2 regions of the Streptomyces sp. NPDC002779 genome follow, and region 2 is predicted to be linked to the other one. Evidence: riboswitches for the same ligand, from Rfam matches in the RefSeq annotation. Region 2 holds a riboswitch; the other holds the start of a gene.
What was found. Region 2 has a riboswitch for glycine ahead of gcvT (glycine cleavage system aminomethyltransferase GcvT). Riboswitches for the same ligand answer to the same signal wherever they lie in the genome.
Positions count from the first base shown of each region.

Region 1: linked by a shared signal. The riboswitch ahead of gcvP (aminomethyl-transferring glycine dehydrogenase) and the one ahead of gcvT (glycine cleavage system aminomethyltransferase GcvT) in region 2 are both predicted to bind glycine.

Region 1 covers NZ_JBIAQC010000005.1:6,060-20,767, forward strand. The annotation lists gene ACFYW5_RS15480 (FHA domain-containing protein) at 1-557, shown strand, start outside; gene ACFYW5_RS15485 (MerR family transcriptional regulator) at 578-1,315, shown strand; gene ACFYW5_RS15490 (bifunctional nuclease family protein) at 1,400-1,873, shown strand; gene ACFYW5_RS15495 (MerR family transcriptional regulator) at 2,079-2,762, shown strand; gene ACFYW5_RS15500 (DNA polymerase IV) at 2,847-4,244, shown strand; gene ACFYW5_RS15505 (PRC-barrel domain-containing protein) at 5,159-5,533, opposite strand; glycine riboswitch at 5,647-5,743, shown strand; gene gcvP (aminomethyl-transferring glycine dehydrogenase) at 5,917-8,802, shown strand; gene ACFYW5_RS15515 (ABC transporter ATP-binding protein) at 8,898-9,950, opposite strand; gene ACFYW5_RS15520 (ABC transporter permease) at 9,947-10,774, opposite strand; gene modA (molybdate ABC transporter substrate-binding protein) at 10,771-11,586, opposite strand; gene ACFYW5_RS15530 (molybdopterin-binding protein) at 11,761-12,159, opposite strand; gene kdpF (K(+)-transporting ATPase subunit F) at 12,412-12,501, shown strand; gene kdpA (potassium-transporting ATPase subunit KdpA) at 12,508-14,172, shown strand; gene kdpB (potassium-transporting ATPase subunit KdpB) at 14,169-14,708, shown strand, end outside.
Region 2 covers NZ_JBIAQC010000001.1:243,604-258,311, reverse strand. The annotation lists gene ACFYW5_RS01145 (TetR/AcrR family transcriptional regulator) at 1-464, opposite strand, end outside; gene ACFYW5_RS01140 (purine-cytosine permease family protein) at 634-2,052, shown strand; gene ACFYW5_RS01135 (amidohydrolase) at 2,135-3,784, shown strand; gene ACFYW5_RS01130 (L-serine ammonia-lyase) at 3,810-5,177, opposite strand; gene glyA (serine hydroxymethyltransferase) at 5,238-6,503, opposite strand; gene gcvH (glycine cleavage system protein GcvH) at 6,518-6,895, opposite strand; gene gcvT (glycine cleavage system aminomethyltransferase GcvT) at 6,994-8,112, opposite strand; glycine riboswitch at 8,259-8,354, opposite strand; gene ACFYW5_RS01110 (AAA family ATPase) at 8,530-9,198, shown strand; gene ACFYW5_RS01105 (enhanced serine sensitivity protein SseB) at 9,266-10,057, shown strand; gene ACFYW5_RS01100 (enhanced serine sensitivity protein SseB C-terminal domain-containing protein) at 10,225-11,013, shown strand; gene ACFYW5_RS01095 (ABC transporter permease) at 11,336-12,331, shown strand; gene ACFYW5_RS01090 (ABC transporter substrate-binding protein) at 12,369-14,147, shown strand; gene ACFYW5_RS01085 (ABC transporter permease) at 14,217-14,708, shown strand, end outside.

The DNA of each region.
Region 1 (14,708 bases), on a different contig from region 2:
CGCGGCAGGAGGATCCGTCCATGTCGGCCCTGGTGTGCACGAGGTGCGGTAACCGCAACGCGGAGAACAGTCGCTTCTGTTCCAACTGCGGTGCTCCGCTGCGGGCGGGTGCGGTGCCCGAGCGTCCGTCCGAGACCACCTCCACGATCTCCATCTCCGGTCTCGAGGCCTACGACGCCGAGGCCACCGGCCAGACGCAGATCCCGGCGCTGTCCCCCGAGGCGCAGGCCGCCGTCGAGGCGCTGCCGCTCGGCTCCGCGCTCCTGGTGGTGCGCCGCGGGCCGAACTCGGGCAGCCGCTTCCTGCTGGACAGCGACCTGACCACGGCCGGCCGTCACCCGCAGAGCGACATCTTCCTGGACGACGTCACCGTCTCGCGCCGGCACGTGGAGTTCCGCCGGAGCCCGGACGGCTCGTTCACCGTGGCCGACGTGGGCAGCCTGAACGGCACGTACGTCAACCGCGAGCGGATCGACCAGGTCGCCCTGTCGAACGGTGACGAGGTGCAGATCGGCAAGTACCGGCTGGTCTTCCACGCGAGCCAGCGAGGCTACTGACCCTCCCCCGGAGAAGGTCCATGCTTCACACACCGAGCGGCGGTGCCGGACACGGCACTGCCGCCACGGACAGCGGGCTGATTAGCATCGGCACCGTGCTGAGCGTGCTGCGCGACGAGTTCCCCGAAGTCACCATCTCCAAGATCCGCTTCCTGGAGTCCGAGGGACTCGTCGAACCGCAGCGGACCCCTTCGGGTTACCGCAAGTTCAGCGCCGACGACGTCGAGAGACTCGGCCATGTGCTGAGGATGCAACGGGACCACTATCTGCCCCTCAAGGTGATCAGGGAGCACCTGGACGCCATGGAGCGCGGCGAGGCCGTGGCGCTGCCCACCGTGGGCCGACAGCGCGACGGAGAGGCCGGACCGGAGCTCTCCGATGCTCCTACGGCGGCCCGGATCGGGCGGAGCGAGCTGCTGGCCGCCGCGGAGATCGGCGAGCGGGAGCTCGAGGAGTGGGAGTCGTACGGGCTGATCGCCCCGCTGCCGGACGGGGCGTACGACGCCGAGGCGGTCACCGTGGCCTCGCTCGTCGTCGAACTGGGGCGGTTCGGGATCGAGCCGCGGCATCTGCGGGCGATGAAGGCCGCCGCGGACCGGGAGGCCGGGCTCGTGGACCAGGTCGTGGCACCGCTCAGACGCCATCGCAACCCGCAGACCAGGGCCCATGCCGAGGCCCGCACGAAGGAGCTGGCGGGGCTCACGGTGAAGCTGCACGCGGCGCTCGTGCAGACCGCGCTCGGGGTGCGGCTGCCCTGACCCGGAGGGCCTGGGCGGTCCGGATGGGCCGCCCGTTTCCTGCCCGACTACCCAAACGTCCCGGGCACGGCCTAGGGTTGCTGTGTGAACGAGCTCGATGTCGTAGGTGTCCGGGTCGAAATGCCCTCCAACCAACCGATCGTGCTCCTGCGCGAAGTGGGAGGCGACCGTTACCTCCCCATCTGGATCGGGCCGGGGGAGGCCACGGCCATCGCCTTCGCCCAGCAGGGCATGGCCCCCGCACGACCGCTGACCCACGACCTGTTCAAGGACGTGCTGGAGGCCGTCGGCCAGGAGCTCACCGAAGTGCGCATCACGGACCTGCGTGACGGCGTCTTCTACGCCGAGCTGGTCTTCGCCAGCGGCGTCGAGGTGAGCGCGCGTCCCTCCGACGCCATAGCACTGGCCCTGCGCACCGGAACGCCGATCTACGGCAGTGACGGCGTGCTGGACGACGCGGGGATCGCGATTCCGGACGAGCAGGAGGACGAGGTGGAGAAGTTCCGCGAGTTCCTCGACCAGATCTCGCCCGAGGATTTCGGCACGAGCAGCCAGTGAGACGTCCGGTTCCCGGCAATTGCCAGCGGCGAGTGAGAGCGTCCTGCGGCCCGCTCCGAGCGCATTCGGCTAGCCTTTCCCCGCGGTGGGGTACGGGAAACCACTCCTAGGGTGATTATCACTCGGCGTGCCGAGTGTGGCGATCGTTGACGCACCCCTGGTGACTGCCTACCGTCGAGAAGGCAGGTCAAGGACGGAGGTCGGCGTGAGAAGCAGCGGCGACGGTACGGCTGGGGGTGCCCCCGGACGCGGTCTCGGGGAGAGCGGTCCGTACCCTCCCCCGAGCTCACGACTCCGCTCCGGCGGGGGATACCCCCAGCCGGGTGGTGCGGCCGACCGCGCCCCGCAGCGACCGACGGCCGTGCCGAGCGGCGGAGGGGCGACGTCCATGACGTCCGAGCAGATCGGCTACCGGGGCCCGACGGCCTGCGCGGCGGCCGGCATCACCTATCGGCAGCTGGACTACTGGGCCCGTACGGGGCTCGTCGAGCCCAGTGTGCGGCCCGCGCACGGGTCGGGGACGCAGCGTCTGTACAGCTTCCGGGACGTGGTCGTCCTGAAGATCGTCAAGCGGTTCCTAGACACCGGTGTCTCGCTCCAGAACATCCGCACCGCGGTGCAGCACCTGCGGGAGCGGGGCTTTCGTGACCTGGAGCGCATGACGCTGATGAGCGACGGCGCCACGGTCTACGAGTGCACCTCGCCCGACGAGGTCCACGCGCTGCTCCAGAGCGGGCAGGGAGTCTTCGGGATCGCCGTCGGCGTGGTGTGGCGGGACGTGGAGAGCGCGCTGTCGCAGCTGCACGGGGAGCGCATCGACACCGGGGAGACGCTGGTCGGCCCCAATCCGGCGGACGAGCTGGCGCGGCGGCGGAACCGGGCGGTCTGAGGACGGCTCCGCCGTGTGGGCTGTGCGGGGCGGCGTGGAGGCCGCTCGGGGGCATTGTCAGTGGCGTAGGGCAGCATCGGACATGTGAGAAACACGCCCACGATCCTGCATCTCGACATGGATGCCTTCTTCGCCTCGGCGGAGCAGGCGTCCAAGCCGAGTCTGCGCGGGAAGGCGGTCATCGTGGGCGGGCTGGGGCCGCGTGGTGTGGTGGCCACCGCGTCCTACGAGGCCCGGGTCTTCGGGGTGCACTCGGCGATGCCGATGGCGCAGGCCCGGCGGCTCGCACCGAACGCCGCGTATCTCGTGCCGCGGTTCGCGTTCTACCGGTCGATCAGTGAGCAGGTGATGGCGCTGCTGCGGGCGCTGTCGCCGCTGGTGGAGCCGTTGAGTCTGGATGAGGCGTTCGTCGATCTGGAGGCCGGGGGAGCGGCCTGGGACGAGGCGTCGGCGCGGCTGGTGGGGGCGAAGCTGCGGGCGGACATACGGGCGGTCACCGGGCTGACGGGGTCCGTGGGGCTCGCCGCGTGCAAGATGCTCGCGAAGATCGCTTCCGAGCAGGCCAAACCGGACGGTCTGGTGGTGATCGAGCCGGGGACCGAGCGGGCGATGCTGGGGCCGATGCCGGTGCGGACCCTGCCGGGGGTGGGGCCGGCCACCGGGGATCATCTGCGGCGGGCCGGGATCCACACGGTCGAGGAGCTGGCCGAGGCGGGCGAGGACGAGCTCGTGCGGATGCTGGGGAAGGCGCACGGGCATGCGCTGTACGCCATGGCGCTGGCGCGGGACGAGCGGCCGGTGGTGGCTGAGCGGGAGACGAAGTCGGTGTCCGTGGAGGACACGTATGACGTGGACATCCATGACCGGGTGCGGGTGGGGCTGGAGGTGCAGCGGCTCGCGGATCGGTGTGTGCGGCGGTTGCGGGAGGCCGGGTTGTCCGGGCGGACCATTGTGCTGAAGGTGCGGCGGTACGACTTCTCCACGCTGACTCGGTCCGAGACGTTGCGGGGGCCCACGGATGATCCGGCGGTCGTGCGGGAGGCCGCGGGGCGGTTGCTGGAGTCGGTGGACACGACGGGGGGTGTGCGGTTGCTGGGGGTGGGGGTCAGTGGGCTTGCCGACTACACGCAGGAGGATCTGTTCGCGCAGGCCGCGGGGGAACGGGGTCGGGGTGCGGAGGATGTGGGAGAGGACGGGGCCGGCGAGGTTGGCGAGGCCGGGGGTGTGGGTGCGGCTGCGGAGATGGGGGCGGCTGTGGAGCGGCGGTGGGCTGCTGGGCATGACGTTCGGCATGCGGAGTTCGGGCATGGGTGGGTGCAGGGGAGTGGGGTGGGGCGGGTGACTGTGCGGTTCGAGACGCCGGAGTCCGGGCCGGGGCGGGTGCGGACGTTTCGGGTCGATGATCCTGAGCTTGTTCCTGCGGAGCCGTTGCCGTTGGTGCCGCGGAGGCCGGGGGTTGCTGTGGATGAGGTGCGGGCGTGAGGGGTGGGGGCGGTGTTGGTGGGGGGTTGGTGCACTCGCCCGCGTTGGCGGGGTGCCTCCCCCAGAGGGGCCCAGCCCACCCGTGCCGCCCCAGCGGCACGACTGCCCGCAGCGGGGGTGCGGGCCGGGGGTTGTGCGGGCGATGGGCTGTAGGGCTTTGAGCAACAGGCTGAGGGATGTGCGGCTGCGGGTTATGGGATACACGGCACGCGACTCGGAGCTATGGGCATGCGGTCATGCAGCCAGGGGCGCGAGGGGTGCGGTCACCCAGTTGCGGGGCGGCGGGGGCCGCGGTCACTCAGCTAGGGGGCTACGACGGATGCGGCCGTCCCGCTGTGAGGGCAGACAGGTAGGCGGCTACGGGGCGGTGGTGGCACGGTCGCTCAGCTGCGGGGCGAGGTGGGACGCGGAGGCCCAGCTCCTGGGGCTGCGAGGGGTGCGGTCGCCCAGCTAGTGCGCCCGAGCAGCGCTGGATCCGCGACGACAGCCTGGCTGCCCTGGGCCAGGAGGGGCGCGGCCGTCCCGCTGCGAGGGCGTGCAGGTGCAGCTACGGGGCGGCGGGGGCGCGGTCGCTCAGCTGCGGGGATAGGAGGGACGCGGAGGCCCAGCACTGGGGCTGCGCGAGGGGTGCGGGTACCCAGCTGCGGGGCGGCGGGGGACGTCGTCACCCAGCTGGTGCGCCCGAGCAGCGCTGGATCCGCGACGACGGCCTGGCTGCCCTGGGTCACGAGGGACGCGGCTGCTCCGCTGCGAGGGCGTGCAGGTAGGCAGTTGCGGGGCGGCGCGGGCGCGGGCGCCTAGCTGCGGGGAGCGGAGGGGAGCGGAGGCCCAGATCCCGGGGCTGCCAGGGGGCGCGTCGGTGCGGGGCACGAGGGGTGTCGGGTGCGGTCGCGTTGCGGGGCTACGTGGGGGGCTTAGGTGTCTGCTTCTTCTGTGCCTGCCAAGTTGCCGAAGTCGTAGTCGGGGGGTGTGGGGGAGGTCAGGTCCAGGCCGTAGTGGTGGTAGAGCTGGAGTTCCTGTTCCGGGGAGAGGTGGCGGCCTACTCCGAAGTCGGGGGCGTCCTTGATCAGGGAGCGGTCGAAGGGGACGCGGAGGGCGCCCTCCACCAGTTCGCTGGGCTCCAGGGGGACGAAGGCGTCCCTGCTGAACAGGCCCGTTCGTATGGCTGCCCACTCCGGTACGCCGGTGGCGTCGTCGAGGTAGACCTCGTCGATGGTGCCGAGCTTCGTACCGTTGCGGTCGAACGCCTTGCGGCCGATCAGGTTGCGCGGATCGATGTCGGTCTGCACGTGCCCTCCACTTGGTCGCAACTCATCCGTAAGCACTACGAAAGAGCACATTCGGGTGCGCGGCCACTCGAACGCCTGGGCGTTGACCTCGCTGGTAGGCTGACAGCGGCTGCTGACCCCGTGCGGGAGAGTCCTCCGGACACCATCCGGAGGCGCCGAAGGAGCAAATCCTCCCCGGAATCTCTCAGGCCCACGTACCGCACGGACGAGGTCACTCTGGAAAGCAGAGCGGGTGTCGACGGCTTCCGCTCTCACCGACGGTGAAAGCCGGGCGCCCTCATGCCCCGGTGAAGCTCTCAGGTTGAGATGACAGAGGGGGAGGCCGTCCGGGTACCCGTGCCGTGGTGCCCCTCGAAGGTCGTGTCGACCAGGAGGCCTCCGCAATGACCGCCTATCGCATTCCGCTCTCCGAGCTCGAGCAAGGGATCCCCTTCGAGCAGCGTCACATCGGTCCTGATCATGAGGCTCGGGCCAAGATGCTCGCCCAGGTCGGCTACGGCTCGCTGGACGAGCTCACCGCCGCCGCGGTGCCGGATGTGATCAAGAACGCCGACGCCCTCGACCTGCCGGGCGCGCGGACCGAGGCCGAGGTGCTCGCCGAGCTGCGGACCCTCGCCGACCGCAACCAGGTGCTGGACTCCATGATCGGGCTCGGCTACTACGGCACCTTCACCCCGCCGGTCATCCTGCGCAACGTCATGGAGAACCCGGCCTGGTACACGGCCTACACGCCGTACCAGCCGGAGATCTCGCAGGGCCGCCTGGAGGCCCTGCTGAACTTCCAGACGATGGTCGCCGAGCTCACCGGGCTGCCCACCTCCGGTGCCTCGCTGCTCGACGAGGGCACGGCGGCTGCCGAGGCCATGGCGCTGTCCCGGCGCATGGGCAAGAACAAGAAGGGCCTGTTCCTCATCGACGCGGACGCCCTTCCGCAGACCATCGCCGTGATCCAGACGCGGGCCGAGCCCACGGGCGTCGAGGTGGTCGTCGCCGACCTGAGCGAGGGCATTCCGGACGGCATCGCCTCGCGCGAGATCAACGGCGTGCTCATCCAGTACCCGGGCGCCTCCGGTGCCGTGCGGGACATCAAGCCCGTCATCGAGCAGGCCCATGAGCTCGGCGCGCTGGTCACCGTCGCCGCCGATCTGCTCGCGCTGACGCTGCTGACCTCCCCCGGCGAGCTGGGCGCGGACATCGCGATCGGCACCACGCAGCGCTTCGGTGTGCCGATGGGCTTCGGCGGTCCGCACGCCGGTTACATGGCCGTGCACGAGAAGTTCGCGCGCAGCCTGCCCGGGCGGCTGGTCGGGGTGTCCGTGGACGCCGACGGCAACAAGGCCTACCGGCTCGCGCTGCAGACGCGTGAGCAGCACATCCGCCGGGAGAAGGCGACCAGCAACATCTGTACGGCGCAGGTGCTGCTCGCCGTCATGGCCGGCATGTACGCCGTCTACCACGGGCCCGAAGGGCTGAAGAGCATCGCCCGGCGGGTCCACCGGTACACCTCGATCCTGGCCGCGGGGCTCACCGCCGGCGGAGTCGAGGTCGTGCACGGCTCCTACTTCGACACGCTCACTGTGCGGGTGCCCGGTCGGGCCGCCGAGGTCGTCGCGGCCGCGCGGGAGAACGGCGTGAACCTCTGGCTGGTCGACGCCGACCACGTCTCCCTCGCCTGCGACGAGACCACCGGCCGGGCCCAGCTCACCGCGGTGTGGAGCGCCTTCGGGGTGGACGGGGACGTCGAGGCGCTGGACGCGCGGGCCGAGGACGCGTTGCCGGCGGCGCTGGTGCGCGGGGACGAGTTCCTGGCCCACCCGGTCTTCCACCAGTACCGCTCCGAGACCGCGATGCTGCGCTACCTGCGCCGCCTCGCCGACCGTGACTACGCGCTCGACCGCGGCATGATCCCGCTGGGCTCCTGCACGATGAAGCTCAACGCGACGACCGAGATGGAGCCGGTCACCTGGCCCGAATTCGGGCAGCTGCACCCCTTCGCGCCGGAGGAGCAGGCGGGGGGTTACCTCACGCTCATCCGCGAGCTGGAGGAACGTCTCGCCGAGGTCACCGGGTACGACAAGGTCAGCCTCCAGCCGAACGCCGGATCGCAGGGTGAGCTGGCCGGTCTGCTCGCCGTCCGCGGCTACCACCGGGCCAACGGCGACGAGCAGCGCACCATCTGCCTCATCCCGTCCTCCGCGCACGGCACCAACGCCGCCAGCGCCGTGATGGCGGGCATGAAGGTCGTCGTCGTCCGGACCGCCGAGGACGGCGAGATCGACGTCGAGGACCTGCGGGCGAAGATCGAGCAGTACCGCGACGAGCTGTCGGTGCTGATGATCACGTACCCCTCGACGCACGGCGTCTTCGAGGAGCACGTGGCCGACATCTGCGCGCAGGTGCACGAGGCGGGCGGGCAGGTCTACGTCGACGGCGCCAACCTCAACGCGCTGGTGGGCCTGGCCAAGCCGGGTCACTTCGGTGGTGACGTCTCGCATCTGAACCTGCACAAGACCTTCTGCATCCCGCACGGCGGCGGTGGCCCGGGCGTCGGCCCGGTGGGTGTGCGGGCGCACCTGGCGCCGTACCTGCCGAACCACCCGATGCAGCCGAGCGCCGGCCCCGAGACGGGTGTCGGGCCGATCTCGGCGGCGCCGTGGGGTTCCGCGGGGATCCTGCCGATCTCGTGGTCGTACGTCCGGCTCATGGGCGGCGAGGGGCTGAAGCGGGCCACGCAGGTCGCCGTGCTCAGCGCGAACTACATCGCCAAGCGCCTGGAGCCGCACTACCCGGTGCTGTACACCGGCCCGGGCGGGCTCGTCGCGCACGAGTGCATCATCGATCTGCGGCCGCTGACCAAGGCGACCGGTGTGAGCGTCGACGACGTCGCGAAGCGGCTCATCGACTACGGCTTCCACGCGCCGACGATGTCCTTCCCGGTGGCCGGCACGCTGATGATCGAGCCGACCGAGTCCGAGGACCTCATCGAGCTGGACCGGTTCTGCGAGGCGATGATCGCCATTCGCGGCGAGATCGAGAAGGTCGGCTCCGGCGAGTGGGCCGCGGACGACAACCCGCTGCGGAACGCCCCGCACACCGCCGCCGCGCTGGGCGGGGACTGGGAGCACGCGTACAGCCGCGAGGAGGCCGTGTTCCCGGGCGGGGTCTCGGCCGCGGACAAGTACTGGCCGCCGGTGCGCCGTATCGACCAGGCCTTCGGCGACCGGAACCTGGTGTGCTCGTGCCCGCCGATGGACGCGTACGAGGGCTGATCCGGCGTAGGCGAGGGGCTCCGCCCGGGCTGTACGGCTCGGGGGGAGCCCTTCGCTGTTTCCCGCTCCTGTTTCCCGCCGGCCGGACGGACGGCCTAGGCCGGGTAGGCGTGGGTCTGCGTCGCCTTGACCGTGGCCCAGACGGGGGCGCCCGGGTGCAGGTCCAGCTCCGCCGCGGCGACCGTGGTGAGGTCGGCGGCGAGGGGGAGTTCGCCGGTGAGGTCGGCGCGGATCTGGTCGCCGTGGGTTTCCAGCCCCTCCACCTGGCAGTGCCAGAGGTTGCGGGCGCTGGCGCCGGTGGGGCGGTCGCGGAACAGGGTGACGGCGCCCGGGGGGAACGCGACGAACACCGGGCCGGTGAGGTCCTCCGTGGTGGTGATGACGGGACCCGCGTCCAGCCGGACCGTGTGGCCCGCCGCCGTGCCCTTGTAGAGGTTCAGGCCCACCAGCTGGGCGATGTAGTCCGTGCGGGGGTGGCGGGCGATGTCCGAGGGGGTGCCCTCCTGGACGATCCGGCCCTGCTCGATGACCACCAGTCGGTCCGCCAGGACCATGGCGTCCAGGGGGTCGTGGGTGACGAGGACCGCCACCGCCGCGAACTCGGCGAGATGGCGGCGCAGCTGGGCCCGGACCTCCAGGCGGGTGCGGGCGTCCAGGGCCGCCAGGGGCTCGTCGAGGAGCAGGAGGCGCGGGTTCGTGGCGAGGGCCCGGGCCAGCGCGACGCGTTGCGCCTGGCCGCCGGAGAGGTGGCGGGGCTTGGCGTGCGCGTGGTCGGCGAGGCCCATGCGGTCCAGCCAGGTCCGCGCCTGGGCGCGGGACTCGGCCTTGGTGGCGCCTTGGCAGCGGGGGCCGAAGGCGACGTTGTCGAGGGCGGTGAGGTGGGGGAAGAGGAGGTAGTCCTGGAAGACGACGCCGACGGGGCGGTGTTCGGGGGGCGTGCGGTCCAGGGGGGTGCCGTCGAGGCGCAGGTGACCGGCGGTCAGGGGGACCAGGCCGGCGAGGGCTCGCAGGGCGGTGGTCTTGCCCGCGCCGTTGGGGCCGAGGAGGGCCACGACGTCGCCGGGGGCGGCGGTGAGCCCGATGTCCAGGTGGAAGGTGTCCCGGTCGACGATCAGGTGGGTGTCCAGACCCGGGCGGGTGTCGGTCATGGGGTCGCCATCCATCGGTCCCGTAGTGCTGCCAGCACCGTGATGGACACCGCGAGGAGCACCAGGCTCAGGGCGATGGCGGCTGCCGGGTCGGACTGGAGGGCCAGGTAGACCGAGAGGGGCATGGTCTGGGTGCGGCCCGGGAAGTTGCCCGCGAAGGTGATGGTGGCGCCGAACTCGCCCAGTGCGCGCGCCCAGGCGAGGACCGCTCCGGCCGCGATGCCCGGGGCGATCAGCGGCAGCGTCACCCTGCGGAACGCCGTGAAGCGGGACGCGCCCAGGGTCATGGCCGCCTCCTCGTAGCGGGGATCCGCCGCCCGGAGCGTGCCCTCGACGCTGATGACGAGGAACGGCATCGCCACGAAGGTCTCCGCCACCACCACTCCCGCGGTCGTGAAGGGGAGCGTGACGCCGAACCAGCTGTCCAGCCACTGGCCCACCACGCCGTTGCGGCCCAGCGCCAGGAGCAGCGCCACGCCGCCCACCACCGGGGGCAGGACCAGCGGCAGGGTCACCAGGGCGCGGACCAGGCCGCGGCCGGGGAAGTCGGTCCTGGCCAGCAGCCAGGCCAGCGGGACGCCCAGGAACAGGCTCAGGGCGGTGGCCGCCGTGGCGCAGAGCAGGGACAGGCGCAGGGCGTCCCAGACCTCGGGGCTGGTCAGCTGGTCCGGCAGGGTGCTCCACGGGGTGCGGACCAGCAGGGCGATCAGCGGGACGACCAGGAACGCCAGACCCAGCAGCGCGGGGAGCAGCAGCGGCAGCGGCACCAGGCGGGGCCGCGGGCGCCCGGGGCCGCCTTTCGAGGGCGCGGCGGGGTGCGTCACGGCTTCAGGAACCCGGCCTCGGTCAGGGCCCTTCGGCCCTCGGCGGACCGCACCAGGGCCATGAACGCCTTGGCCGTGTCCGGGTTCGGCGCGTCCTTGAGGAGGGCGATCGGGTAGTCGTTGACGGCGTCGGCGGCCTCGGGGAAGTCCACGCCGTCCACCTTGTCACCCGCCGCCTGTACATCCGTCCGGTACACGACGGCGGCGTCTGCCTCCTTGAGCTCCACCTTGGTCAGGGCGCCCTTGACGTCCTGCTCGTAGGAGACGGGCGTGACCGTCAGCCCCGCCGCCGCCAGCGCCCTGTCCGCCGCCGCGCCGCACGGCACGGTCCTGTCGCACAGGACGACCTTCAGGCCGGGCTCGGTGAGGTCCTTCAGGGAGGAGATCTCGTCCGGGTTGCCCGGCAGGGTGGCGATCTCCAGCTGGTTGCGGGCGAACGTGGACGCCGTGCCCGCCACGTCCTTCGCGGCCGTCACGATCTCCATGGTCTGCGGGCTGGCCGCGGCGAACACGTCCGCGGGGGCGCCGCCCGTGATGTTCGCCGCGAGGGTGTCGCTGCCGCCGAAGCTGAAGGTGACCTCGGTGCCGGGGTGCTCCTTCTCGAACGTCTCGCCGAGCTGGGTGAAGCTCTCCTGGAGGGAGGCGGCGGCGAAGACGGTGACCGTGCCGGAGAGCCTGGACGAGCCCGAGGAGCCGGACGCCTCGGAGGAGGACCCGGACGAGGAGGAGCAGGCGCTCAGCAGGAGCAGTACGGCGGCTCCCGCGCCGGCCGCCTGCACCGTCCTGCGGGTCCGGCGGGCGTAAGGGGTCATCACGGGTCCACTCCCTCGGTCTCCGGGGGAGGAAGCCGCCGGGACTCACCGTCGGCCTCCCCTCGCATACGCCGATGATACTTACGCAGATACGAGGAGAAAGTCTGCTGGCTCTTCGTATGAGCGAGGGGGAAGGGGGATGGAGGTTCGTATGTGCGAGACCAGGTGTGGGTCTCAGGTGCGGTCGATGTGTACGTTTGTCGACTTCACCCGGGCCGTGGCCTCCATGCCGACCTCCAGGCCCAGCTCCTCCACGGCCTCCCGGGTGAGCAGGGAGACCAGCCGGTGCGGGCCGGCCTGGATCTCCACCTGGGCTGCCACGTCACCGAGCTTGATCGCGGTGACGATGCCGGGGAAGGCGTTGCGGGCCGAGGTGTAGGGGGCCTCCTCGTCGGGTGCGGCCGCCGTCCTGGCGAGCTCCACCGAGAACTCGGCCAGGTCCCGGCCGTCGATGAGCCGCCGGCCGCTGTCGTCGCGGTGGGTCGCCATCCGGCCCGCGTCCGCCCAGCGGCGGGCGGTGTCCGGGCTGACCCCGAGAAGTCGTGCGGCCTGACCGATCGTGTAGGACTGCATGCCGGTCACGATAGGGCGTCGACCTTGGCTTTCGGCCGTCGGCGTAAGAGAACCGTCAAGGACGGTCGGTGATCCGTATGGGAGCCGTCAACGGCGGTCGGAAGCGGTCAGGGGAGAGGTTCGCTCTACCCGTCCCTGTTTTCCCACCGCATCTCAACTCCAGGAGCTCACGATGGCCGATCTGGCCTTCGTCGTCACCACGGTCGCGGTCTTCGCGCTGGTGGCTCTCGTCGCCAAGGGGGTGACCAGGCTGTGACCGCCGAGAACATCGTCGGCCTCGTCGTGGCCGTCGCCCTGCTGGGCTATCTCGTCCTCGCCCTGATCTTCCCCGAGAGGTTCTGAGCGCTGATGGGTCCCGTACTCGCCGGCGTGCTTCAACTGCTGGCACTGGCAGGGGCGCTCGCCCTCGTCCACATTCCCCTCGGCAACCACCTGGCCCGGGTCTACTCCAGCGACCGTCACTGGCGCGTCGAGAAGTGGATCTACCGGGGGATCGGAGCCGACCCCGACACCCGGATGCGCTGGCCCGCCTATCTGCGCGCCCTGCTGGCCTTCTCGCTCGTCGGGGTCCTCTTCCTGTACGCCCTTCAGCGGCTCCAGGGCGTGCTGCCCGGCTCACTGGGGTTCACGTCGATCGACCCGGACCAGGCGTTCAACACCGCCGTGTCCTTCGTGACCAACACCAACTGGCAGTCCTACGCCGGTGAACAGGCCATGGGCCATGTCGTGCAGACCGCCGGCCTCGCCGTGCAGAACTTCGTCTCCGCCGCGGTCGGCATGGCCGTCGCGGTCGCGCTGATACGCGGGTTCGCGCGGTCGCGTACCGGTGAACTCGGCAACTTCTGGGCCGACTTGGTGCGGGGCGTCGTACGCGTGCTGGTGCCGCTGGCTGTCGTCGCGGCGGTCGTGCTCGCCGGCTGCGGGGTCATCCAGAACTTCTCCGGCATCCATGGGGTCGGGCAGTTCACGGGTGGCTCGCGGGAGTGGAACGGGGGTGCCGTCGCCTCGCAGGAGGCCATCAAGGTGCTGGGCACCAACGGCGGCGGTTATTTCAACGCCAACTCCGCGCATCCGTTCGAGAATCCGACGCCGTTCTCGAACCTCTTCGAGATCTTCCTGATGCTTCTCATCCCGTTCTCCCTGACCCGGACGTTCGGGGTCATGACCGGCTCGGTCCGGCAGGGGTACGCCGTCCTCGCCGCCATGGGCGTCATCTGGCTCGGCTTCGCCGCGCTGATGCTGTGGGCCGAGTTCGCCCACCACGGCCCGGCGTTCGAGATCGCCGGCGGGGCGTACGAGGGCAAGGAGGTCCGCTTCGGGGTCGGCGCCTCCTCGATCTTCGCCACGTCGACGACGCTCACCTCGACCGGTGCGGTGAACTCCTTCCACTCCTCCTTCACCGGCCTCGGCGGCGGCATCACCCTGCTCGGCATGATGCTGGGCGAGATCGCGCCCGGGGGTGCCGGATCCGGCCTCTACGGCATGCTGATCATGGCGATCATCGCGGTGTTCCTCGCCGGTCTGATGGTCGGCCGTACGCCCGAGTACCTCGGCAAGAAGATCGGCACCCGCGAGATCAAGGCGGCGGCCTGCTTCATCCTCGTCACCCCGGCCCTGGTCCTGGTCTGCACCGCCGTGGCGATGGCACTGCCCACCCCGCCCCACTCGATGAGCAACGGCGGGGCCCACGGATTCACCGAGATCCTCTACGCCTACACCTCCGCCGCCAACAACAACGGCTCGGCCTTCGCCGGGCTGAACGCGGACACGCAGTGGTTCAACAGCACCCTCGGCCTGTGCATGCTGCTCGGCCGTTTCCTGCCCATGGTGTTCGTGCTGGCGCTGGCCGGCTCGCTCGCCGAGCAGCGGCCGGTGCCGGTCACCGCGGGCACCCTGCGCACCGAGAAACCGCTGTTCACCGGCGTGCTGGTGGGCGCCATCCTGATCATCACCGGTCTGACCTACTTCCCGGCCCTGGCGCTGGGACCGCTCGCCGAGGGGTTGGCGGCATGACCATCGACGTAACACATCCCGAGGACGCCATGTCCACCACCGCCCCGACCCGGGCCCCGCACACCGTCGGCGCCGGTCTGTTCGCGCCCCGGCAGCTGCTGCGGTCGCTGCCGGACGCCTTCCGCAAGCTCGATCCGCGGGTGATGATCAAGTCTCCCGTGATGTTCGTGGTGCTGGTCGGCTCGGTGCTGACGACCGGGTTCTCCTTCGCGGATCCCGGAGACTGGTTCGGCTGGACGATCAGCGGCTGGCTGTGGCTGACGGTCCTCTTCGCGAACCTCGCGGAGGCCGTGGCCGAAGGGCGCGGCAAGGCGCAGGCGGACACCCTGCGCAAGGCCAGGACCGGCACGGTGGCCCGCAAGGCCGACGGGACCGTGGTCGCCGGGACCGAGCTGCGGGTCGGTGATCTGGTCGTCTGCGCGGCGGGCGATGTCATCCCCGGCGACGGGGACGTGGTCGAGGGCGTGGCCAGCGTCGACGAGTCGGCGATCACCGGTGAGTCGGCGCCGGTCATCCGCGAGTCGGGCGGGGACCGC
Region 2 (14,708 bases):
TCGAGTCCGGCGGCGAAACGGCCCTGCTGCACGCCCTTGGCGAGGAGTGACTCGAGGTCCTCCTGCCAGCTGACGTCGATCTCGGCCTGCGCCGCGCGCAACTGCTCGTTCGCCCCCGTCCGCGCCCACAGCTCGATCCAGAGGGTCCAGCGCGGGTCCCGCGGGCCGACGGGAAGGTAGAGCTCCAGGAAGAGGGCGAGTTTGCGCTCGACGGTGACCCGGCGCGCCAGCAGGGCCCGCCGCTCCTCGGCCAGCACGTTCTCGCTCCAGCGCAGCGCCTCCAGCAGCAGCCGGTCCTTGTTGCCGAAGTAGTAGAGGATGTGCCCGCCGCTGGTGCCGAGGCGCTTGGCCAGGGCGGACATGGTGAGCGTCGCCAGCCCGTCCTCGGCGATGGCCGCCATCGCCTCCTTCAGCATCCGTTCCCGGGCGTCGTGCCCATCGCGTCGTCGCGCAGTCGTCGCCACGTCGCCCCTCCTCTTCGCTACGGCTGGAGACGACCTTAGCCGCCGTTTTCCGCAGAGGTCTTGACGGCAGCGCCTCCGTCCGCGCATCTTGAATGCCGTTCTAACTTCTAGAACGGCATTCAAACCAGCGTGGCCGTCCGGTGACGCGCGGGGATGAGAGGTGGGCCGTATGGCTCAGCAGGACGCGGGTGTGGCACCAGCCGACGGGAACGCCTCCACCGACCAGGTCTTCCAGGTGGAGAAGCACGGCATCGACCCCATCCCCGTGGCGGAGCGCCACGGCAGCGCGAAAGATCTGTTCTGGCTCTGGTTCGGTTCCAACCTCACGTTCACGTACGTCATCAACGGCGCCCTGGCCGTGGCCTTCGGCCTGTCCTTCTGGCAGGCAACCTTCGTCGTCGTCGCCGGTGGCCTGGCGTTCTTCGCGATCAGCGCGGCGGGCCTGAGCGGCGTTCGCACCGGAACCGCCACCCTCGTCGTCTCCCGCGCGGCGTTCGGCGTACGCGGCAACTGGCCGGCCGGGATGCTCAACTGGGTGGTCAGCATCGGCTACACCATCGTGAACACGGTCGTCGGCGTGCTCGCTCTGGAAGCCTTCTTCGCCGACCTCGGATGGGCGTCGAACGACGCCGGACGGGCTCTGGCGCTCCTGATCACGCTGGCGCTGACGTTCGCGGTCACGCTCTGGGGGCACGCCACGGTCCAGTTCGCCGAGCGCTGGATCGCGTACGTCCTCGCCGCAGGCTTCGCCGTGCTCCTCGTCTTCCTGCTGCCCGGCACCGAGACCGGCGCCACCACGGCCGCCGCGCCCGGTGCCGCCGGATGGAGCCTGGCCTTCGTCGTGATGCTGGCCGGGCCGTTCAGCTACGTCCCCATGCCGGCCGACTACACCCGCTATCTGCCGACCACGACCTCGCTGCGGTCGCTGACCTGGTACGGGGCCCTGGGAGGCTTCGTCTCGTCCGTCGCCCTGGGCGTGGCCGGGGTGGCCGCAGCCACCCAGACGGACATGACCGACGCCGTGGCGGGCACGGAGGCACTGCTGCCGGGCTGGTTCCAGCCGCTCTTCCTCGCCCTCGTCCTCGGCGGCTCCGTGACCAACTCGATCATCACGCTCTACTCGTCGAGCCTGAACCTCCAGGTCCTCGGCGTCCCCTGGAGCCGCTCCCAGGCCATCCTCATCAGCGCGGCCGTCACAGCCGCGGGATCGCTCTACGCGCTCTTCCTCACCGACTTCACCAGCTCGCTGCTGTCCTTCCTCTCCCTGCTGATCATCGTGTTCGCGCCCTGGGGCGGCGTGTTCCTCGCGGACATGCTGATGCGCCGCTGCCGCTACGACGCACCGGCTCTGCACGCGGGACGGGACGGCGGCTACTGGTACCGGTCCGGCCACCACCCCGCCGGTATGGCAGCCCTCCTCGCGGGCATGGCCTTCGCCGCGCTCACCTGCGACTCGGAACTGTGGACCGGGCCGCTGGTGGCCCCGCTGGGCGGAGCCGACCTGACCCTCCTCGGCTCCCTCGTCTCCGGCGGCGTGTACTGGGTCCTCGCCCGGCGCACGGTCGTCCCGCACACATCCCTCGGCTGAGCCGCGGCCGCGCGCCGCACACTCCGCTCCGCGCGGAGGTCTCCACACCCGAATCACCGCACCACCAACGGAGTTCCCTCACATGCCCCTGGCCTCACACCCCGCAGACCTTCTCGTGCGCAACGCCCGGATCCACACCGTCGACCCGGCGCTCCCCGAAGCGCAGGCCCTGGCGGTGTCCGGCGGCCGGATCGCCTGGCTCGGCTCCGACGCCGACGCCGCGGAATGGACCGGACCGCGCACACAGGTGATCGACGCCGCGGGGAAGCTGGTCCTGCCAGGGTTCATCGACGCGCACAACCACGTCCGGCTCGGCTCCGACGACGCCTGCGTGCAGCTCGCCGGCGCCGCCACGCTCGACGAGGTCCACGCCCGCATCCGCGCCTGGCACACGGCCGGCTCCGACGCGCCGTGGATCGAGGCGGAAGCCTTCGACTACTCGGCGATCCCCGGCGGTCGCATGCCCAGTGCCGCCGACCTCGATCCGGTCACGGGTGACGTGCCCGCCTTCGTCCTGAGCTACGACGTGCACACCGCGTGGGTGAACACCGCCGCCCTGCGGCGGCTCGGCATCGACCGGGACCACACCCATCTGCCCTTCGGGGAGGCGGTCACCGACCCTGCCACGGGCGAACCGACCGGCTTCATCAGGGACTTCGCCGTCAAGGGCCTCTCCCGAGACGGTCACCGTGCCCTGCGGGAACTCGGCCTGCCCTGGGCCTCGGCCGACCGCCAGTACGGACGGCTCACCGCATCCCTGGACGACGCCATCGCCTTCGGCATCACCACCGTCGTCGAACCGCAGAACTCGCTCGACGACCTCGCGCTGTTCGACCGCGCCCGCGCCGAGGGCCGGCTCAGGTCCCGGATCGTCGCGGCACTGTTCCATCCGCGTGGCACCACGGACGCCGACCTCGACGACTTCGCCGCCGCCGCACGCAGGTACGCGGACGACCGGCTGCACGTCGGCCCCCTCAAGCTCTACATCGACGACGTCGTCGAACCACGAACGGCGGCCCTTCTCGAACCGTACGCGGGCTGCCGCCACCACCGCGGCGACACCTTCTACCCGCCCGAGGAGTTCGCGGCCCTGCTGGCGAAGCTGGACGCGCGCGGCTTCCAGTGCTTCGTGCACGCGACCGGCGACCGCGGCATCAGGACCGTCCTGGACGCCGTCGAACACACCCGCACGGTCAACGGGCCGCGAGACGCCCGGCATCAGGTGGTCCACGTCGAGTGCCTCGACCCCGCGGACACACCGCGCTTCACCGAACTCGGCGTCGTCGCGTGCATGCAGCCACGCCACGCCGCCCCCGAGATCGCGGGTCCCGGGAAGGACTGGGCCGAGAACGTCGGTGCCGGACGCTGGCACAAGGCGTGGCCGCTGCGCAGCCTGCACGACGCAGGCGCCGTACTCGCTCTCTCCAGCGACTGGAACGTGGCCGAGATGGACCCGATGGTCGGCATCTACACCGCCGTCACACGGCGTCCGCTGGGTGGCGGAGAGCCCTGGATGCCCGAGGAGACGATCAGCGTGGAGACCGCGGTCCACGGCTACACGATGGGCTCCGCGTACGCCAATTTCCTGGAACACGACCGGGGGTCACTGACGGTGGGGAAAGCGGCCGACTTCGTGATCCTCTCCCGGGACATCCTGCGCTCGGCGCCGGAGGACATACCGGGCACCGTCGCGGAGACCGTGGTGGTCGGCGGCCGGGTCGAGCACGGGTGATCTGCCTCGTGGCCAGGACGAACCCTCAGCATTCGATGATGTTGACCGCCAGCCCGCCCCGCGCCGTCTCCTTGTACTTCACGCTCATGTCGGCGCCGGTGTCCTTCATGGTCTTGATGACCTTGTCCAGGGACACCTTGTGCGAGCCGTCGCCGCGCATCGCCATCTTCGCCGCCGTGACCGCCTTCACCGCGGCCATGCCGTTGCGCTCGATGCACGGGATCTGGACCAGGCCGCCGACCGGGTCGCAGGTCAGGCCCAGGTTGTGCTCCATGCCGATCTCGGCCGCGTTCTCCACCTGCTCCGGGGAGCCGCCCAGCACCTCCGCGAGGGCTCCCGCCGCCATCGAGCAGGCCGAGCCCACCTCGCCCTGGCAGCCGACCTCGGCGCCGGAGATGGAGGCGTTCTCCTTGAAGAGCATGCCGATCGCGCCGGCGGCGAGCAGGAACCGGACCACGCCGTCCTCGTCCGCGCCCGGCACGAAGTTGATGTAGTAGTGCAGGACCGAGGGGATGATGCCCGCGGCGCCGTTCGTCGGGGCCGTGACCACCCGCCCGCCCGCCGCGTTCTCCTCGTTCACCGCCATCGCGTAGAGCGTGAGCCACTCCATCGCGTGCGCCAGCGGGTCCCCCTCGGCCCGCAGCTGGCGCGCCGACACCGCGGCCCTGCGGCGCACCCGCAGCCCGCCCGGCAGGATCCCCTCCCGGGACATGCCGCGCGCCACGCACGCCTGCATCACCCGCCAGATCTCCAGCAGGCCCGCGCGGATCTCCTCCTCCGTGCGCCAGGCCCGCTCGTTCTCCAGCATCAGCGAGGAGATCGAAAGACCCGTCTCCTTCGTCAGCCGCAGCAGCTCGTCACCGGTGCGGAAGGGGTACTTCAGCACCGTGTCGTCGAGCTTGATCCGGTCGGCGCCCACCGCCTCCTCGTCCACGACGAAGCCGCCGCCGACCGAGTAGTACGTCTTCGCGATCAGCTCGGCGCCCTGGGCGTCGTACGCCCGGATCGTCATGCCGTTCGCGTGGTACGGCAGCGCCTCGCGCCGGTGCAGCACCAGGTCGTCGTCGAAGGAGAACGCGATCTCGTGCTCGCCCAGCAGCGACAGCCGCCCCGTGGACTTGATCGACTCGACCCGCTCGTCCGCGCCCTCCACGTCCACCGTGCGCGGCGAGGCCCCCTCCAGCCCGAGCAGCACCGCCTTCGGCGTGCCGTGGCCGTGCCCGGTCGCGCCCAGGGAGCCGTACAGCTCGCAGCGGACCGAGGTGACGCCCTCCAGCAGCCCTTCGTTGCGCACGCGGCGGGCGAACATGCGGGCCGCACGCATCGGGCCGACCGTGTGGGAGCTCGACGGGCCGATGCCGATCGAGAACAGGTCGAAGACCGAGATGGCCACGGGAACTCCTCCAAAAAAGGGTGGGGGCACACGTCCTCGGGTGCCCCCACCAGGGAACTACTACTTGCTCAGGCCGGGGTACAGCGGGTGCTTGTCGGCCAGGGCCCGGACCCGGGCCTTCAGCGCCTCCGCGTCGTAGGACGGCTTCAGCGCCTGTGCGATCACGTCCGCGACCTCGGCGAAGTCCTCGGCGGTGAAGCCGCGGGTGGCCAGGGCGGGCGTGCCGATCCGCAGACCAGAGGTGACCATCGGCGGACGCGGGTCGTTCGGGACGGCGTTGCGGTTGACCGTGATCCCGACCTCGTGGAGGCGGTCCTCGGCCTGCTGTCCGTCCAGCTCGGACTCGCGCAGGTCCACCAGGAGCAGGTGGACGTCGGTGCCGCCGGACAGGACGTTGACCCCGGCCTCGCGGGCGTCGGCCGCCGTGAGCCGCTCGGCGAGGATGCGCGCACCCTCCACCGTACGCCGCTGCCGCTCCTTGAAGTCCTCCGAGGCGGCGACCTTGAAGGAGACCGCCTTGGCCGCGATCACGTGCTCCAGGGGACCGCCCTGGAAGCCGGGGAAGACGGCGGAGTTCAGCTTCTTCGCGAACTCCTTGCCCCGGGCGAGGATGATGCCGCCGCGCGGACCGCCCAGGGTCTTGTGGGTGGTGGAGGTCACGACATCGGCGTACGGCACCGGGTTCGGGTGCAGCCCCGCGGCCACCAGGCCGGCGAAGTGCGCCATGTCGACCCACAGGTACGCCTCGACCTCGTCGGCGATCCGGCGGAACTCCGCGAAGTCCAGCTGGCGCGGGTACGCCGACCAGCCGGCGATGATCACCTTGGGGCGGTGCTCCTTGGCGAGCCGCTCGACCTCGGCCATGTCGACCAGACCGGCGTCGTCGACGTGGTAGGCGACCACGTTGAACTGCTTGCCGGAGAAGTTCAGCCGCATCCCGTGGGTCAGATGGCCGCCGTGGGCCAGGTCCAGACCGAGGATGGTGTCGCCGGGCTGGGCCAGCGCGAACAGCGCGGCCTGGTTGGCGGAGGCACCGGAGTGCGGCTGGACGTTGGCGTACTCGGCGCCGAACAGCTCCTTGACCCGGTCGATGGCGATCTGCTCGGCCACGTCGACGTGCTCGCAGCCGCCGTAGTAGCGGCGGCCCGGGTAGCCCTCGGCGTACTTGTTGGTGAGGACCGAGCCCTGGGCCTCCATGACCGCGACCGGCGCGAAGTTCTCGGAGGCGATCATCTCCAGGGTGGACTGCTGGCGGTGCAGCTCGGCGTCGAGCGCGGCGGCCACGTCCGGGTCGAGCTCGTGCAGGGGCGTGTTCAGGACGGACATGCGTCTACGACTCCTCAGCCGGCGGAAAAGGCGGTGTACTCGTCGGCGGAGAGCAGGTCGGCCGGCTCCTCCGTCACGCGGACCTTGAACAGCCAGCCGCCCTCGAAGGGGGCCGAGTTCACCAGCGAGGGGTCGTTGACGACGTCCTCGTTGATCTCGGTGATCTCGCCGGCGACCGGGGAGTACAGGTCGCTGACCGACTTGGTGGACTCCAGCTCGCCGCAGGACTCGCCCGCGGCCACCGTGGAGCCGACCTCGGGGAGCTGGGCGAAGACGACGTCACCGAGCGCGTTGGCCGCGTACTCCGTGATGCCGACCGTCGAGACGCCGTCCTCGGCGACCGACAGCCACTCGTGCTCCTTGCTGTAGCGCAGCTGCTGGGGGTTGCTCATGGCCTGAATTCTCCTGTACGCGGGGGAGTGCTGATGAAGGGGGGACTGCAGAAGGCGCGCGTGACCAGCGCAAAGGTGTCCGGGGTCACGCCCGGTGGCTACTTCCGGCGCTTGTAGAAGGGCAGCGCCACGACCTCGTACGGCTCGTGGGTGCCCCGGATGTCCACGCCGACGCCGGCCGTGCCGGGCGCCGCGTGCGCGGCGTCGACGTAGGCCATGGCGATCGGCTTGCCCAGCGTGGGGGAGGGGGCGCCGGAGGTGACCTCGCCGATGACCTGGCCGTCGGCGACGACCTGGTACCCGGCGCGCGGGATGCGGCGGCCCTCGGCGATCAGGCCGACCAGGACCCGCGGCGGGTTGCTCTCCGCGCGCTCGGCGGCCTCGGTGAGCGCCTCGCGCCCCACGAAGTCACCCTCCTTCTCGAACTTGACCACCCGGCCGAGACCGGCGTCGAAGGGGGTCAGCGAGGTGGTGAGCTCATGGCCGTACAGCGGCATGCCCGCCTCCAGCCGCAGGGTGTCCCGGCAGGACAGGCCGCACGGGATCAGGCCGACGGGCGCGCCCGCCTCGGTGAGCGCCTGCCACAGCTTCTCGGCGTCGGCGGGCGCCACGAACAGCTCGAAGCCGTCCTCGCCGGTGTAGCCGGTGCGCGCGATCAGCGCCGGGACGCCCGCGACGGTGCCGGGGAGCCCGGCGTAGTACTTCAGGCCGTCGAGGTCGGCGTCGGTGAGCGAGCCGAGGATGCCGGGGGACTCCGGGCCCTGCACCGCGATCAGCGCGTAGGCGTCCCGGTCGTCGCGCACCTCGGCGTCGAAGCCGGCGGAACGATCCGCCAGCGCGTCCAGCACGATCTGGGCGTTGGAGGCGTTGGCGACGACCATGTACTCGGTCTCGGCGAGCCGGTAGACGATCAGGTCGTCGAGGATGCCGCCGTCGGCCCGGCAGATCATGGTGTAGCGGGCGCGGCCGACGCCGACGGAGGCGATGTTGCCGACGAGGGCGTAGTTCAGCAGCCGGGCGGCCTCCGGGCCGGTCACGGTGATCTCGCCCATGTGGGAGAGGTCGAAGAGGCCGGCCTTGGTGCGCACGGCGGTGTGCTCGTCGCGCTCGGAGCCGTAACGCAGCGGCATGTCCCAGCCGGCGAAGTCGGTCATCGTCGCGCCCAGCGAGCGATGCAGGGCATCGAGGGCGGTACGGCGGGGTTCGGAACTGCTCATCGGACGGTCGTCTCCCAGGGCATGACGGCGAGGTCTTTCCTCCCCATCTGTCATCGGAACCTGAGAGGTTCGTCATGACCACGCGGGGCATGACTTGCACCTTGGGTGGGACCACCGGCAAAGGGCGGTCCGCTTTTCAGATGTGCCTCGCCCGCGCGGTAACGGGGCCTGAGAGATTCAAGGGAGGGACTTGCTCCTTCGGCGCCCCAGCTGAAGGCTGGGAACTCTCCCGCGCGGATTCGAACGGCCGGTATGCAGTTGGCGCGGCCATCATTGCATGACCGGGGCGTCCGTGGGCAGGCCGCTTCTGTAACCGGCTTGTGGCGGTACGCACACGAAAACGCGAGAGATCGCCCATTACCTTCTCTTTACGTTCAGTGGGGAGGGGAGATCCCGACCCGGAGGAGGACGATCACGGTGAACAGGACCACGGCGTACGCGACCACGTCGGGCCTGGCGCTGCCCGAGCAGCCCACGGCCCCGGCGCTCGAAGCCCGCGGCACGCTGCCCGCACCCGTCGTCCGCGACCTGCGCGCACGCGACGGCCGCAGCCCGCATGCCCTGCTCTTTGGGCCCCGGGACCTGGTCGTGATCACCGGCCTGCCGGGCAGCGGCAAGTCCACGCTGATGCGGCGGACCGTGAAGGGCCCGCGCATCGACTCCCAGGACACCCGCGACCGCTGGGACGCCCGGATGCCGGGCTTCCTGCCGTACGCGGTCTACCGGCCCCTGGTCCGGCTCGCGCACTACGCCGGGCTGTGGCGCGCGCTGCGCTCGGACCAGGGAGTCGTCGTCCACGACTGCGGCACCCAGGCCTGGGTGCGCGGCTGGCTGGCCCGCACCGCGCGGCGCCGGGGCGGCATGCTGCATCTGCTGCTCCTGGACGTCACCCCGGACGAGGCGCTGGAGGGCCAGCGCGAGCGCGGGCGCGGTGTCTCGCGGTACGCCTTCCTGCGGCACCGCTCGGCGGCGGGCCGGCTGCTGCGCGCGGTGGAGCAGGGCGAGCTGCCCCCGGGCTGCGGTTCGGCGGTGCTGATCGACCGGCCGGCGGCGGGGGCGTTGCGGCGGATCGGCTTCACGGGCTGACCCGGGCGGCCGGGCAGGCGTTAGCCTTTTCAGCCACATCAGTGGTTCAGGGCAGGCGGTCAGACAGATGGACTTCCCGGCGGATCTCCCCGCGGACTTTCCGGCGCAGGCACACCCCCATCCGCACGGCGGATGGCCCGGCAACGAACTGGAGGAGGTGCTCTCCGCCTCCCTCGGCGTCCCCACGGCGGGCGGCCGGATCATCGAGGTCCTCGGCCGCAGCTTCCTGTGGGTCCCGCTGCCGTCCGGCGGCGGCCCGCACAGCGGCCCGCTGGACCTGCCCACGCTGGAGATCGAGGGCCAGGCCTATGTCCCGGTCTTCAGCTCCGAGGAACAGTTCCGCCAGGTCGTCGGCTCCCACATGTCGTACACGATCGCCCCGGCGGTGGAGTTCGCCCGCGGGCTGCCGCCGCAGGTGGGCATCGCGGTGAACCCGGACGGCATGGTGGGCATCCCCCTTCCGCCGCCGGCGGTGGCCGAGCTGTGCAGGGTGGGCCGCACCCCGCTGGACGGCCCGGCGAGCGGCGGCCGCGTCAAGCTGTACGAGCCGGACTGGCAGGACGACCCGGTCGACTTCCTGTCCGCCGCCTCCGCCGAGTTCGCGACGACCGGCGTGGTCACCACCGCCCGTCGCTGCCTGGCCGCCATCGAGACGGCGGACCCGGTGATGTTCATAGGGGTCGAACTCTCCGACTGGGAGGGCGACCTGCGCACGGCCCCGATGGACGCCCTGGGGCGGGCCCTGGGCAGGGTCCCGACCAAGTGGCCCGTCAACCTGATCCTCCTGGACATGGCGGCCCAGGACCCGGTGGCGATATGGATGCGGGAAAAAGTGCGGCCCTTCTACACGCGTGGTTAGTCGAGGGACACAAGGGGCGCGGGGCTGTGTCGATGTGCGCCTCCGCCGCGGGGCGCGACCGGCCACACGCAGCCCGCACTCGCACAACCGGAGCAAGTCCCGAGTCCGCAGGCGGGCTTAAGCTAGGCCCAAGGCTCGGTCGGAGAAAAGGTGAAGGGGCGGTACAGGTGAGCGCCAGCGGCATCGCGGCCGGGCAGGTCGAGCACATGCTGCGCCAGGTCACGCCCGGGCGGTACGACGCCTACGAGGCGCTGCTGCGCGCGCTCGCGACCCCGAACTCCGGCCAGATCTGGATGCTGCTGTGGCACGGCCAGGCCGGCTCCCCGGACGCCCAGTACGGGAACATGGAGGTCGACGGCTACGGCTACGCCCCCTGCGTGACCTCCGCCCAGGAACTCTCGGCCAGCGGCTGGAACCGCAGTTACGAGGTCGTCGACGGAGTCGACGTCGCCCGCACGCTGTACCCCGACCACTTCGGCCTCTGGCTGAACCCGCACGCCCCGGGCGGCGGCGTCGGCATCCCCTGGCTCGACCTGCGCCGGATCGCCACCGGTCTGGAGCGCCAGCCCGCGGGCCCGCTGCAGCTGTCCGAACCTGGCATCGAGATCCCGCACTTCTACGCCCTGCTCGCGCAGAACGCCCACCGCACCCCGGCCGTCCGCGCACTGCGCCGCGCCTGGGTGCAGCCCGCGCTCGGAGCGCCGTACCTCGCCATCGGCCTGGACGTGTACGACACCAGCCCGCCCGCCGTGGACTCGGTGCGCGCGATGATGCAGCAGTCCATCGGCGCCGTTCCGGACGGGCTGCCGGTTTCCACGGTGGCGATGTCCGACGAGTACGACCCGGTCGCGCTGTGGATGCGGGCGAACGCCCGCCCCTTCTACGACCGTGAGGCCCACGCGGCGCAGGCGCCCGCCGCGGGGTACGGTTACCCACCGGTACAGGGCGGCTACTGACCTCCTCACGGGCCATCGGCCGTTCACGGACCCGACACATTTCTTCGCGCGTAGATGACGCCGAATGTCGCCTAGTGACCGATGTGTCCTAACTCCCTCCCGTTCGGCCTCCGTTATCTGCTGTTCGGATAACGGAATCCCCAGTGCATCATCACGGTTGCGCATACTTTCGCCGTCAGACCTGGCGGGTGATCGTGACGACGCTGAAGACTCCCGAGACAGACATGGGATCGGTCGATCCTGTGATCGAGTGCAAGTCGACAAAGCCGTAATCCACGGCGGGCGTAGGCCGGTCACCACCGGCGAGAGGGGTCGGGTCACTGTGACCGCACCGATCGAGACCACTAAGGCAGCCGAGGCTCAGCCGGAAGCTGTCCTCAGCGGTGCCGACAAGGGGCAGATCGAGGGCCGTTCCCTTGGGCAGATCGCCTGGACCCGGTTCAAGAAGGACAAGCTCGCCGTGTCCGGCGGCATCGTCGTCATCCTGCTGGTGCTGCTCGCCGTCCTGTCCCGGCCCATCCAGGCCCTCTTCGGTCTCGACCCCAACGCCTTCAACCAGGATCTGATCGACCCCAACACCTCGCTGCCCACAGGGGACTTCGGCGGGATGAGCATGGACCACCCGCTGGGCGTCGAGCCCAAGTTCGGGCGGGACATCGCCACCCGCATCCTGGAGGGCTCCTGGGTGTCCCTGGTCGTCGCGTTCGGGGCCACCATCCTGTCGAACACCATCGGCACGGTCCTCGGTGTGATCGCTGGCTACTACGGCGGGCGCGTGGACACGATCATCAGCCGCCTGATGGACACCTTCCTCGCCTTCCCGCTGCTGCTCTTCGCCATCGCCATCTCGGCGACGCTGCAGGGTGGTGCCTTCGGCCTGGAGGGTCTGCCGCTCCACATCGGCGTGCTGATCTTCATCATCGGCTTCTTCAACTGGCCGTACCTGGGCCGTATCGTCCGCGGTCAGACCCTGGCCCTGAGGGAACGTGAGTTCGTCGACGCCTCCCGGGGCATGGGCGCCAAGGGCCCGTACATCCTCTTCCGGGAACTGCTCCCGAACCTGGTCGGCCCGATCATCGTCTACTCGACGCTGCTCATCCCGACGAACATCCTTTTCGAGGCCAGCCTGAGCTTCCTCGGCGTCGGCATCCAGCCCCCGCAGGCGTCATGGGGCGGCATGCTCAGCGAGGCGGTCAACTTCTACGAGGTCGACCCGCAGTTCATGATCGTGCCGGGCCTCGCCATCTTCGTCACCGTCCTGGCGTTCAACCTGCTCGGCGACGGACTCCGTGACGCTCTCGACCCGCGCAGCCGCTGACATGCGGCCGCGTCGAGAGCCCATCAAGTTTCCACCTATGGAGGGGAAGCAGACCATCATGCGAAGGTCAGCGCTGGCCGCAATCGCGGCTGTCGGCACTGTGAGCCTGGTGCTTTCGGGTTGCAGCAAGGCCGATGACAACAACGACAATGGTGACGGCAACAACAAGTCGGCCGGCGCCGACGCCGCGACCAAGGGTGTCGTCAACGCCTCCGACGCGAAGGGGGGCACGGTCACGTACGAGTACTCGGACGTGCCGGACTCCTTCGACCCGGGCAACACGTACTACGCGTACATGTACAACCTCAGCCGGCTGTACGCCCGCCCGCTGATGACGTTCAAGCCCGCCGCGGGTGAGGCCGGCAACGAGCTGGTCCCCGACCTCGCGTCGGCTCCGGGTGAGCCCAGCGACGGCGGCAAGACCTGGACGTACAAGCTGCGTGAGGGCCTCAAGTACGAGGACGGCACGCCGATCACGTCCAAGGACGTCAAGTACGCGGTGGAGCGCTCGAACTTCGCGCGTGACGTGCTCTCCCTCGGCCCCAACTACTTCCAGCAGTTCCTCGAGGGCGGCGACAAGTACAAGGGCCCGTACAAGGACAAGAGCGCCAAGGGCCTCGCGTCCATCGAGACGCCGGACGACACCACGATCGTCTTCAAGCTCAACCGTGCCTTCCAGGAGTTCGACTACCTGGTCGCCACCCCGCAGACGGCTCCCGTGCCGAAGGCCAAGGACAACGGCGTCGACTACGTCAAGAACGTCGTGTCCTCGGGCTCCTACAAGTTCGAGAGCTACGAAGAGGGCAAGCAGGTCGTCCTCGTCCGCAACGAGAACTGGGACGCCAAGACCGACCCGCTGCGCAAGCAGTACCCGGACAAGATCGTCGTCAAGCTGAAGGTCAACGCCGAGACCATCGACCAGGACGTCATGGCCGGCACGGCCATCGACCTCGGTGGCGGTGGCGTCCAGGCCGCGACGCAGGCGAAGGTCGTCAACAAGGCGGACCTGAAGGCCAACACCGACAACACCTACGGTGGCCGCCTGGTCTACATGGCGATCAACACCAAGCTCGCGCCCTTCGACAAGGTCGAGTGCCGCAAGGCCGTGCAGTACGCGGTCGACAAGGTCTCGGTGCAGACCGCCCTCGGCGGCCCGATCCGCGGTGACATCGCCACGACCGTCCTGCCGCCGGACATCCCGGGCTACGAGAAGTCCGACCTGTACGCCACCCCGGGCAACAAGGGTGACGTCGCCAAGGCCAAGGAGCAGCTGAAGGCCTGCGGCAAGGACACGATCAAGACCAACATCTCGGCGCGCAGCGACCGTCCGCAGGAGATCGACGCGGCCACCGCGATCATCAACTCGCTGAAGGCCGCAGGCATCGACGCCACCCTGAAGCAGTACCCCTCGGGCAAGTACTTCACCGACAACGCGGGTGTGCCGAAGTTCAACAAGAAGGAGAACATCGGCCTGCACATGATGCAGTGGGGTGCTGACTGGCCGTCCGGTTACGGCTTCGAGCAGCAGATCCTGCACGGTGACGCGATCGGCGAGTCCGGCAACACCAACCTGTCGCAGCTGGACAACGCGGACGTCAACTCCATGCTGGAGGAGGCGATCGGTACCGAGGACGAGGCCAAGCGCAACAGCCTCTACGCCCAGATCGACAAGAAGACGATGGAGGAGGCGGCCCTCGTTCCGCTGTCCTACTTCAAGGTCCTGCTGTACCGCCCGTCCGGCTTCACCAACCTGGTCTCGACGGCGGCCTTCAGCGGTCAGTACGACTACCTCAACATCGGCACGACCAAGAAGTAGCCCCGGAAGGCAGGTGAAGGCTTTGGTGCCCGCGGACTTCGCGGTCCGCGGGCACCGGCGCCGATCCCCGTGATCTCGTACATTCTCCGCCGGATGATCGCAGCGGTGATCCTGCTGCTGGTCGTCACCGCGGTCACCTTCGCGATCTTCTTCCTGCTGCCCCGACTCGCCGGCCAGACGGCCGACCAGCTGGCTCAGCAGTACATCGGGAAGAGTCCCACGAAGGCCGACATCGCAGCGGTCAAGCAGAACCTCGGTCTCGACCAGCCCGTGTACGTCCAGTACTGGGATTTCATCAAGGGGATCGTCTCCGGCGCCAGCTATGACCTGGGCCCCACCATGGCGCAGTGCAACGCGCCGTGCTTCGGCTACTCCTTCAAGACGCACCAGGAGGTGTGGCCGCAGCTCACCGACCGCCTGCCGGTGACGCTGTCCCTGGCCGCCGGTGCCTCGGTGATGTGGCTGATCGGCGGTGTCACGGCCGGTGTGATCTCCGCACTCAAGCCGCGCTCGCTGCTCGACCGCACCTTCATGGGCATCGCGCTCGCCGGCGTGTCGCTC